DNA from 2 places in the Halanaerobium hydrogeniformans genome. Region 2 is predicted to be linked to the other one. Evidence: riboswitches for the same ligand, from Rfam matches in the RefSeq annotation. Region 2 holds a riboswitch; the other holds the start of a gene.
What was found. A riboswitch is a leader RNA that binds a small molecule or an ion and turns the genes downstream of it on or off. The one in region 2 is predicted to bind magnesium.
Positions count from the first base shown of each region.

Region 1 (5,173 bases), 880 kb from region 2:
ACAATGACAACCACTTTACTATTAGCATATATCGGTAGTTATATGACTTTATTTATGGCCTTTATGACTAGAGAAGCAAGTTTTGTCAGAATAATGAATTTGAGATTGATTGTATCAGAGATATTAAGAATATTAACTGGCAGTATAGGCATAGTTTTAGTAGCACCAATTACTACCATTTTTGCAGCCTGGATTTATAGTATAGAGACAGATTTCTCTTTATTTGGCATTAAAGATTACTTTTTTTCTAAAAAAGAAGATTAAACTCAAAAGAAGGTGAGAAAATGAGGAAAAAATTATTGTTTTTAATTGCTTGCTTATCAATAGTTTTATTAGTTTCAGGATGTGGAATTATGAGGGGAGAAGAAGCTGAATTTGAAGATCCTAATTTAGAAGCGGCAGTTAGAGAAAACATAGATAAATCATCAGGTGCAATTTATCAAGATGAAATTAAAGATATTAAAGAACTGCATGCTGTAAGCAAAGGAATAGAATCATTAGAAGGAATAGACAATTTGGTAGCATTAGAAACGCTAATTTTAAGTCAAAACCAGATAGAAGATTTATCACCTTTAGTTGAATTAGAAGATTTAAAAGAATTAAATATACAAAGCAATAATATAGCAGATATAACCCCACTTGCTGAATTAGATAAATTAGAAGTCTTAACTTTAGGAGATAATAGAATTAATGATATTTCTCCATTGAAAGAATTAAGTAATTTAAAGAGCATAAATTTAAGTAATAACCAGTTAACCAACATTAGTGAAATTGCTAAGTTAAAAGATTTAGAAAGACTAATTTTAGATCGGAATCAAATTAAAGATATTTCACCTTTAATTAAATTAGATAATTTAAAAGAATTATTTTTTGTTCATAATCAGGTAGAAGATATTTCACCTTTAGCAGAAATTGCTGCTTTAGAAATTTTATCTTTTGGCTATAATAATGTTTCTGATATCTCACCTTTAGTTGAAAATGAAGGATTAGGTCAGGGTGATTTTATTAATTTTGAGGGAAACCATCTTGACTATAGTGAAGGATCAGAAGATATGGAAAATATTAATATTCTGCTGGATCGAAATATCCAGTTACTGTATAGAAGGATGTATTGATTAACAATTGAGTTATATATTTGTAAAAATCTATGTAAAACAAAAAAATTAAATTTTCTTGACATATTCTTCTAATATATATATAATATAGAATAGAAAATTTATATATCCAATTGTTGAGTGAGGCTCCTGTATGGAGATAAGCTATTGCCCAGAAATGTCCAGAGACACCAATGGGTAGAACAGATAGCAGACCGAATTAAGGCCTATCTAAGATAGCTGACTAATATAGTCTATGTCATACAGTGCTAAAGCTTAGACGAGGAGTTGGGTGCTGATAGTTAATCATTGTTAGTAAAGAACTCCTTGTGAGTTCTTTATTTTTTTTTGGTAGGTGAAAGAGAAGTATCTCAATGTATCATAGATAAAAATAAGTTTTTGAGATATACCTTTGGTAATAGTAGGGAGGAAGTAATATGGAAATTTGGGAATTTGTTATAAGGCTTTTGGTAGCTTTGATGGCTGGAGTTATTATTGGTGTCGAAAGAGAATGGCGCAAAAGAATGGCTGGAATTAGAACAAATACTTTAGTTGCTTTGGGAGCAGCACTATATGTTCTATTTTCAATGATGTTTCCAGAAGAAAGTAGTCCGACTAGAGTTGGGGCTTCAATAGTTTCTGGGATTGGTTTTCTTGGTGGAGGTGTTATAATAAAAAAAGGATTTAGCATTAGTGGCTTAAATACCGCTGCTACATTATGGTGCAGTGCAGCTACAGGAGTATTAGCGGGAGCTGGATATTTGAAAGAAGCTATTATAGGTGCTCTTGTTGTACTCATTTCTCATCTTGGCTTGCGTTATTTCCAGGAAAAATTTGTTGGTAAACATAATAATTTTAGAGATTCTGAATGTAAAATTACTATTATATTTAATGATTCTGATTTAAGAGAAGGGACGTCTTGTTTAGAAAAAATAGCTAAAGAGAGTGGTGGAAATATAAAGCATATATCCAGTAATTTTATTCAAGATGATGTTTTAAAAATCACTGCTTATCTACAAATCAAAGGGATAGATGTTAAAATGTTATATGATTTGATAGCTAAGTACTCTAAGCATAAAAAGATAGATAATATAGAATTAGAAATAGATGAGTTTAGCACTGATTTTAAAGCGAATAATGCTAGAGAAGAAAGTAGCTAAATGTAATATTTAAATTAAAAAGAAACTAAAGATCATAATTTTAGATGAGCAATTAATGCAAGCTTTAAATTATGCAGTAAAACAGGGAGAAGACTTAAAGCCCATAAAACTCTAATTCAAGTGTAATTTCGAAATTTTCTCCAATAGTCTTTTGTTTGATTAAACCGATGTTCTTAGCATAATAATGATAGCTTTTATTGTTATTTTCTTGATTAAGAGAAGTAATCTTTATTTGTATCACATCATAAAATGTTCCAGCAGGTACAGTTATAACTTTATCGGTAGAAACAATTCGTCGTTTTTTATCATTTGTTTCCCAGGTAGCACCTTCTTCAAGCGGTAGTTGTAAAATCACCTCTTGAACTTCAGCTTCCTCTTCTAATTTTTTAATTAAATTATTTTCGTCATAAAATTCGGCTTCTGCAAATATTTTTACTATTCGATTTTCTTCAACTTTATAAACTAAAACTATATTTGTACCAGTACCTTTATCTAAAATCTGTCCATACGAGTTTTCTGTGAACATAATTTCTCTTTCCAAACCAGGATGAATTGGTCCTTCACCAGTAAAATTATATGTCATTCCTTCTTGTAATGGTAAATAAGCTTTTAAATTAACAGTTTCTCTTTCATCAGGGACACATCCACCGATAATTAATGATATCAACAAAATAATTAAAAGTTTCTTATAAATTTTAATCTCCTCCTAAAAATAGATTAAAATATAAAATCATACTTTGCTAGTTAATATAATCTTATCATATTAATTCTAAGCTTGCAGCACTAAAATTACAATCAAATTCGGTTAAGAATAGGGGAGATAGCTCAATTCAAAATATATAGAAAAGACAAAATTTGTATAAGCTTTAAAAATATTGGTTCTTTAGCAGGATGTGGAGGATCAGAAGAAGGCTATGATGATCCAACCACCGAGGAAGAAATGCGAGAAGAAGTTGAAGAAGGAGTCGATGAACTTGAAGAAGAATTACAGGATAGTTTTGAATAGTGATTTATTTTAAAAGATCAATTACATTAGAAACAAAAAACCCCCAAGAAACCTGCACTACCAGGGTAAACTTGGGGGAAATTAACTTATTAAATTAAAATGGTGCCGAGGGTGGGACTCGAACCCACACGAACAAAATGCCCACAGCGCCCTCAACGCTGCGCGTCTGCCAGTTCCGCCACCTCGGCTCATCACAATTATAAATTATACCATAAATTATTTCTTTGTCAATAGAAATTGGAAATTTCCTGTTGATTAATTTTAAAAATTTGTCTAAAGATATCGAAAGTAGATAAAATCATTAAGAATGCCCAAATATGCAGGAATTAAGCTAATAATCACGAATATAATTTATAGAGACAAGAGTTCATTAATAGGGAGGTCAATTACATTGGCAGAAAAAAATCCAGAAAATAATCAAAAAGAAGAAAATCAAAAAGAAAATAATAAATACAAATGGTTGGGGATTGCTTTAATAGCTCTGCTTATTTTATTTATTGCTTATACAGGTTATTATCTCGAAAGAGGAATAGAACCTGTAGATGATGATTTAATTGTTGGGGGAGATCAACTTCAAGAAGATCCAGGTTTAATTGACAGACTGTTGGGTTTGATGAATTTAAATGATACTACTTTTGAACAGGAATTAGATATATTATTTGTTGGTTTAGATGATACAGATGATAAAGAACTTGATGAGGTTGAAGCTAACTCAATTATGATAGTTAAAATTAGACCTGAACAGGAAGTAATTATTATCGAGACAGTTGATGAGACTATGGAATATCAAAATAGAGCTTTAAAAGATTTTGATTTTAGAGAATTAAACACTAAAGTAGCTCAGGCAAAGTCCAGGGACTTTGATTATTATCTTTATTTAAATTTTCCCGGTTTTGAAAAAGTAATTGATGAGCTCGGAGGAGTACAGATAACTTTGGATGAGCAGCTGAGAGTCCCAGGCCTGGGTTTAAATTTAAGGGCCGGTAATAATCTTTTATCTGGTAAAGAAGCCTTAAACTTTGTACGCTGGAAGGACTTAGATAATGATACTCGCCTGCAGAGACAGAGACAGGTTATAAATGCAGTAGTAGAAAGAATTAGAGGTAATAATTTTCTCTTTAATGTAAGGGATTTATATAATACGGTTGTTAATACATATAATTCAGTCGAAACAGATATTAGCCCTGTCTTAGCAACAGAGATACTGAATTATTTAAGAGAAAATGACAGTATTGAATTAGAGTTTGTAGATTAAAAGAAAAATTTGTATGCACTAGATTAATCGAGTATAAAGGAGTATATTATTCTTAAAAGCTTTTAAATGCGTCTAATAAACTATTAATGTTTTTGACTTGAGTCTGCTTTTTATATATACTAGTTATTGCTGACGCAGTAATTGTTTTTTAATCTACTGCAGATGGGCGAATAGCTCAGTTGGGAGAGCACCTGCCTTACAAGCAGGGGGTCACAGGTTCGAGCCCTGTTTCGCCCACCATTTTATATTATACGGAGGTGTAGCGTAGCGGTTTAACGCGCCGGCCTGTCAAGCCGGAGATCGCGGGTTCAAATCCCGTCTCCTCCGCCATTTTGGTGAGATAGCTCAGTCGGTAGAGCAGTGGATTGAAAATCCACGTGTCGACAGTTCGATTCTGTCTCTCACCACCATTTTTGAGCGGGAGTAGCTCAGTGGTAGAGCATCACGTTGCCAACGTGAGGGTCGCGAGTTCAAATCTCGTTTCCCGCTCCATTCAATTTGCAGCCAGGCGGCATAGCCAAGTGGTAAGGCAGAGGACTGCAAATCCTTTATTCCTCGGTTCAAATCCGAGTGCCGCCTCCAAATATAGTTTTAAAATATATCTTATTTAAGAATCCAAATCAAAGGGTTATTTAGCTATTTAGCTAATCCTATGATT
Region 1 covers NC_014654.1:1,646,493-1,651,665, reverse strand. Annotated here, with positions in the region: gene HALSA_RS07525 (YibE/F family protein) at 1-264, shown strand, start outside; gene HALSA_RS07520 (leucine-rich repeat domain-containing protein) at 285-1,115, shown strand; M-box (ykoK) riboswitch at 1,221-1,390, shown strand; gene HALSA_RS12470 (MgtC/SapB family protein) at 1,532-2,254, shown strand; gene HALSA_RS07510 (TapB family protein) at 2,349-2,924, opposite strand; tRNA gene HALSA_RS07505 (tRNA-Leu) at 3,361-3,448, opposite strand; gene HALSA_RS07500 (LCP family protein) at 3,652-4,515, shown strand; tRNA gene HALSA_RS07495 (tRNA-Val) at 4,680-4,755, shown strand; tRNA gene HALSA_RS07490 (tRNA-Asp) at 4,769-4,845, shown strand; tRNA gene HALSA_RS07485 (tRNA-Phe) at 4,850-4,925, shown strand; tRNA gene HALSA_RS07480 (tRNA-Gly) at 4,933-5,007, shown strand; tRNA gene HALSA_RS07475 (tRNA-Cys) at 5,023-5,097, shown strand.
Region 1: another riboswitch for magnesium. It lies ahead of HALSA_RS12470 (MgtC/SapB family protein); the one in region 2 lies ahead of mgtE (magnesium transporter).

Region 2 (5,173 bases):
GGAAATCTCAGCTTCGATATTTCCCAAAATCTGGGCTCCCAATATTTTGCGGGTCTTTTCATCAGCGATAACCTTAAGATAAGTTCTATAGGCTGGTGGATAATATATTTTGTGGTCCCAGGCCTCTATTTGAGTACTTTGAACTTCAAAACCTGCCTTTTTGGCTTCTCTTTCATCTAAACCGGTTCTGGCAACTACCAGATCAAACAATTTAATTGACTGAGTTCCAATTACACCTTCAAATTCTACCTTTTTACCGCAAATATTACTACCGATTATTCTGCCGTGCTTGTGAGCTACAGTTCCTAAAGCATAATATGCATATTCTTGAGTTATAGTGTTTAAAGTTTCTGCACAATCACCACCGGCATAGATATTTTCGATATTTGTCTGCAGCTTTTTATTTACTTTAAAAGCACCATTAGTATCATTAGTTTTAAGCTCTGTTCCTTCTGCTAATTTTGTGTTTGGCTTCGTACCAACTGATACAACAACTGTATCTCCCTCTGTTTTAAAGCCATCACTACCTAAAACCTTTAACCCTGATTCTGTTTTTTCGATCTTTTCTACAGCTGTATTAACTATTATTTTAACACCTTTTTCCTCAAGTTTTGCTTTAACTTTCTCTCTAAAATTTTCATTTACTGTTGTCAAAACACTATCTAAAAATTCTACCAGGGTAACTTCTAAACCTCTGTTGATCAGAGCTTCTGCCATTTCAAGACCAACATAGCCGCCTCCAACAACAACAGCTTTTTTGGGCTTTTCTGCTTTGGTAAAATTATCAAAACTAATCGCATCATCCATCCAGCGCATAAAAAAGACCTCATCTAATTCTAGACCTTTAATCGGGGGTTCAATATTAATTCCACCTGTACCCAGAACAAGCTGCTCATAAAATATTTCCTGAGTCCCATTTTCATTAACTGCCAGCAGCTTATTTTCTTCAGGTATAATTTTTTCTACCCTTGTTTCTAAAAGCAAATCTATTCCAGCCGCTTTAATGTCACTCTCTTTTCTATGGGCTAAATCCTGCCATTTTTCTACTTCTCCCCCTAGGAAAAAGGGAATCCCACAGATACTGAAATTAGGAAATTTATTATCAGCTATTATTAAAGGCCTAAGACTCTGATCAAGCTCTCTGATCCGCAGAGCAGCACTAATTCCTACATCACTTCCTCCAACAATTACAACTTCTTTTTTCATATTCTCAGCTCCTTAAAATAATATTAACATAATTGAGCTGAACAAACTATATCTTCTCTGTTAACTTTTTGTTAAATTTTAAAAATCTATCTGTTGGCCCATTGATGATAAGTCAATATCCTTTTCGGATTCGGAAGAATCACACCACTTGAGCTCAACCTTAAATTCTCCTAGTCCTTCGATTTCATAATTATAATTAGCTGCAGAAACAGATTTTAGGGAAAGATTTCCATGATCTGTAGCAAATACTTCTTCCTCTTCCCAATTGTCTTCACTTGTTCCATAACCATGCCAGCAAAGACATTCCCCTTTTAATTCGACAAAAATAGTTGCCTCGATTTCTTTATCATAATTTAGTGCTTTTATAGTACATTCTTTTCTCATAAATACCTCATTTCTATTTTTTATCTATACTTAAGCATTAATACCATAGGTTTCACTATCTAAACTGATCATATATACTTTTTTCTGCTGTTCAAGTTGATCAATTTTTTCAAGGTCGTCTTGTTCAATCTCCCATCCATATAATTCAAGATTAGCTTTTATATGCTCTGCAGAAGTAGACTTAGGTAAAGGAACAACTCCTTTAGCGAGTTCCCATTTCAGTACTATCTGAGCAGCTGATTTATCATATTTTTGAGCCAGACTTTTAATGAGCTCATCTTTTAAAACCTTTGTTCTGGCCAAAGGTGCAGAAGCAGTCACAACAATATCATTATTTTTGCAGAATTCCAGTAATTCTTTTTGATAATAATAGGGGTGGAATTCTACCTGATTAACAGCAATCGGAACATCAGTTATTTTTAAAGCAAACATTAGTTGGTATATAGAAAAGTTGCTGACTCCAATGCTTTTTACTAACCCTTTTTGATAAAGTTTATTCATAGCTGCCAGGCTTTCTCTTAAAGAAACAGCCGGATTAGGCCAGTGGATTAAATAGAGATCTAGATAATCAACACCTAATTTATTTATTGATCTTTCAGCAGCCTCAAGCAATTGATCATAATAGAGGTTTTTAGGCAGAACCTTTGAGGTTAAATATAATTTTTCGCGATCATAATCTTTAATTGCTCTGCCAATTCCCTCCTCATTTTTATAGCCTTCAGCTGTATCTATATGATTATAGCCAGCTTCAAGAGCCATCTCAACTGCTCTACCAACATCTTCTTCTGCTATATCCCAGGTTCCAAATCCTATCTCTGGTATTTTATCACCTGTTATTAATTTTTTTTCTTTAAGCATCAACTACCATCTCCTTTTATCTTTTTAAGAGAAATAATTAACTATTTTTAGTTTTTTAGAAAAAAGAAATGGAATCCAGAAATGATTTTTCTTCTTTAAGAGTTTCTTTTAACTCACTAGCACATTTATTCGAACAGCACATAAAGAGCATATCCTGTCCATTTTTTTAGCAGGTGATTTTTCACCAGTAATCATCGTCCAGACTTCTTTACCATCACTTGTTTTTAAGTCTTTAATATAACCTTCTTCTTCAGTCAGACTTTGACCCTTTTCATTAAAAGAAGCAGACAGCGAAAACACAGGACCACCAGTCGTATCTTTTCCACACCAGCAGCAGTCATTTCTCATAATTTATTAGCCCCCTTAAAAGTTTTACACAAATATTCATTCATTTTTTTCATTATATCATCTACCTGGAGAAGATAAAAATTAATATTTTCTTGACAGCAAAAAAATTGTGTGTTAATATTAAAAAAAATAAATATTACTTGTTAGGTGAGGCTCCTATATGAATATAGGCTGCTGCCCAAAAACGTCCAGAGACGCCAATGGGTATAACAGGTACGGTCGGAATAAGGCCTACCCAATGCAGCTGATTGATTTTTAATCTACGTCATATAGTGCTAAAGCCAGGATGAGGAGTAAAATTAATCTAAAAATTATTATCTTGATTATTCAAGGCTCCTTAGGGAGCCTTTTTCTTTTTCCTGGCAATAATTTTAATTGGGGGTGATACAAAAGTGGCTGATGATGATGATCAAACACTTATAAAATTTAAAAAAATAAAGATTGAGGAGGAATTAAAATGTCACTTTATGAAGAAATCACTCATCTCATTGATAAAAAGAAGATGACACAGCTGAAAGCAAGAATAAATCAGCTGAATTTAGTAGAAATAGTTGAACTGATGCGTGAATTAGAAAAAAATGATCAGGTCATTGTGTTTAGATTATTAAATAAAGACTTTGCAATTGAGGTATTTGAAAAATTAGACCCTAATTTCCAGGAAGATTTAATTAATAATTTTGCTGAAGATGAAGTTATTGCACTAATGGAAGATTTGCAGTTTGATGACCGGGCCAGACTATTAGATGAACTACCCGCGAAAGTTGCCAAAAGGATCATGAACTCTTTTAGCAAAAAAGAAAGAGACACAATAGCAGAACTTTTAGGATATGCTCCAGAAACAGCAGGTCGGATAATGAACCCCAATTATGTTGCCTTTAAAAAAGGAATAACAGCTGAAGATGCTTTAAAACAAATCAGAAAAATGGGGATCGATCAAGAAACTATATATTCGATCTATATCCTTGACAGCAAGAGAAAGCTTGAAGGTGTTCTTTCTTTAAGAGTTCTGGTAATAGCAGATCCCGAAGAAAAAATCGAAAATATAATGTATGATAATCCTGTTTCTGTAAATACCTATACTGATCAGGAAGAGGTTGCCCGACTTCTCCAGCACCAGGATCTTTTATCAGTTCCTGTAGTAGATAGAGAAAACAGGCTGGTTGGAATTATTACTTTTGATGATGCTATGGATGTACTTGAAGAAGAAACAACAGAGGATATTTTAAATAAAGCTGGTTTTGGTAGTTTTGGTGAAGATGAAACAGACCGGAGTAGAGTATTGATTTCAGGTTCAATGATGGATGTCTGGAAGGTTCGGCTCCCGTTTTTAATTATCACCTTAATCGGTGGTATGCTGGCCGGCCTGGTGATTGAAGGTTTTGAAGCAAGTTTAGAGGCAATTGCAGCCCTGGCAATTTTTATCCCTGTTATCATGGATATGGGTGGTAATGTTGGTACTCAGTCATCAACAATTTTTACTAGAGCCTTAGTTTTAGGCCAGATCAATGTCCGCAGGTTTTTTCAGCACTGGTGGCGTGAGGTAAAGGTAGGTTTAAGCATGGGCGCATTACTGGGCCTAGCAGCAGGAATAATTGCAGCCCTCTGGCAGCAGATGCCTGCTCTTGGTATTGTTGTAGGGCTTTCTTTAACCTTTACAATTACTATTGCTACTGCACTCGGATTCATGATCCCCTATTTACTGGTTAAATTAGGTTTTGATCAGGCAGCAGGTTCTGACCCGATTATCACAACCATTAAAGATATTACCGGCCTATTTATTTACTTCTTTTTGGTAAATGTATTTTTAGGCCATCTGCTTTAATTAACTTTTAAAGAAAATTGATAAAGATAATCAACTAATTGATCTGCTTTTGGACAGTTGAATAAAAATTTATCATCTTTATTATAGTGAGTGGCAGCTAACTTTAAGTGAGCTGCTGCAATACCTATATCAATTTGATTCATTTTTTGATAAAATATCTTTTTTAAAAGGTTAGGCTTTTCTAAATAAAGATCTATCCTATTTTGAGAGACTTTAAAATACCAGGGCTGATTATTGGTTGCTGAAGGTGCAAGCCTGGCAGCTTCAATCAGCTCATCATGAATATCTTTATCTCTTAACTCTTGAAGCTCTTTGCGTTGGAATTCTGCTTTATTTTCTCTATAAAGCTTTTCTTCAGCCGCACCAAAGGCTAGAGTTATTACATAGCTGAGCTGAGACTGCTCAGCTATTTCTTTTTTTGCTTTAGCAAGTCCAAACCAGCAGCTACCAAGACCAATTAAAGAAAGATAAAGATCTAAATGCTGAAGTATAAAACCGGCATTTTGCAAATACCCGTCTTTTTCTTCAGAAAAAAAGACAAGATAATGGGGAGCT
Region 2 covers NC_014654.1:763,207-768,379, reverse strand. Annotated here, with positions in the region: gene HALSA_RS03390 (FAD-dependent oxidoreductase) at 1-1,206, opposite strand, end outside; gene HALSA_RS03385 (hypothetical protein) at 1,285-1,590, opposite strand; gene HALSA_RS03380 (aldo/keto reductase) at 1,621-2,448, opposite strand; gene HALSA_RS03375 (hypothetical protein) at 2,557-2,796, opposite strand; M-box (ykoK) riboswitch at 2,929-3,097, shown strand; gene mgtE (magnesium transporter) at 3,254-4,618, shown strand; gene HALSA_RS03365 (nitroreductase family protein) at 4,615-5,173, opposite strand, start outside.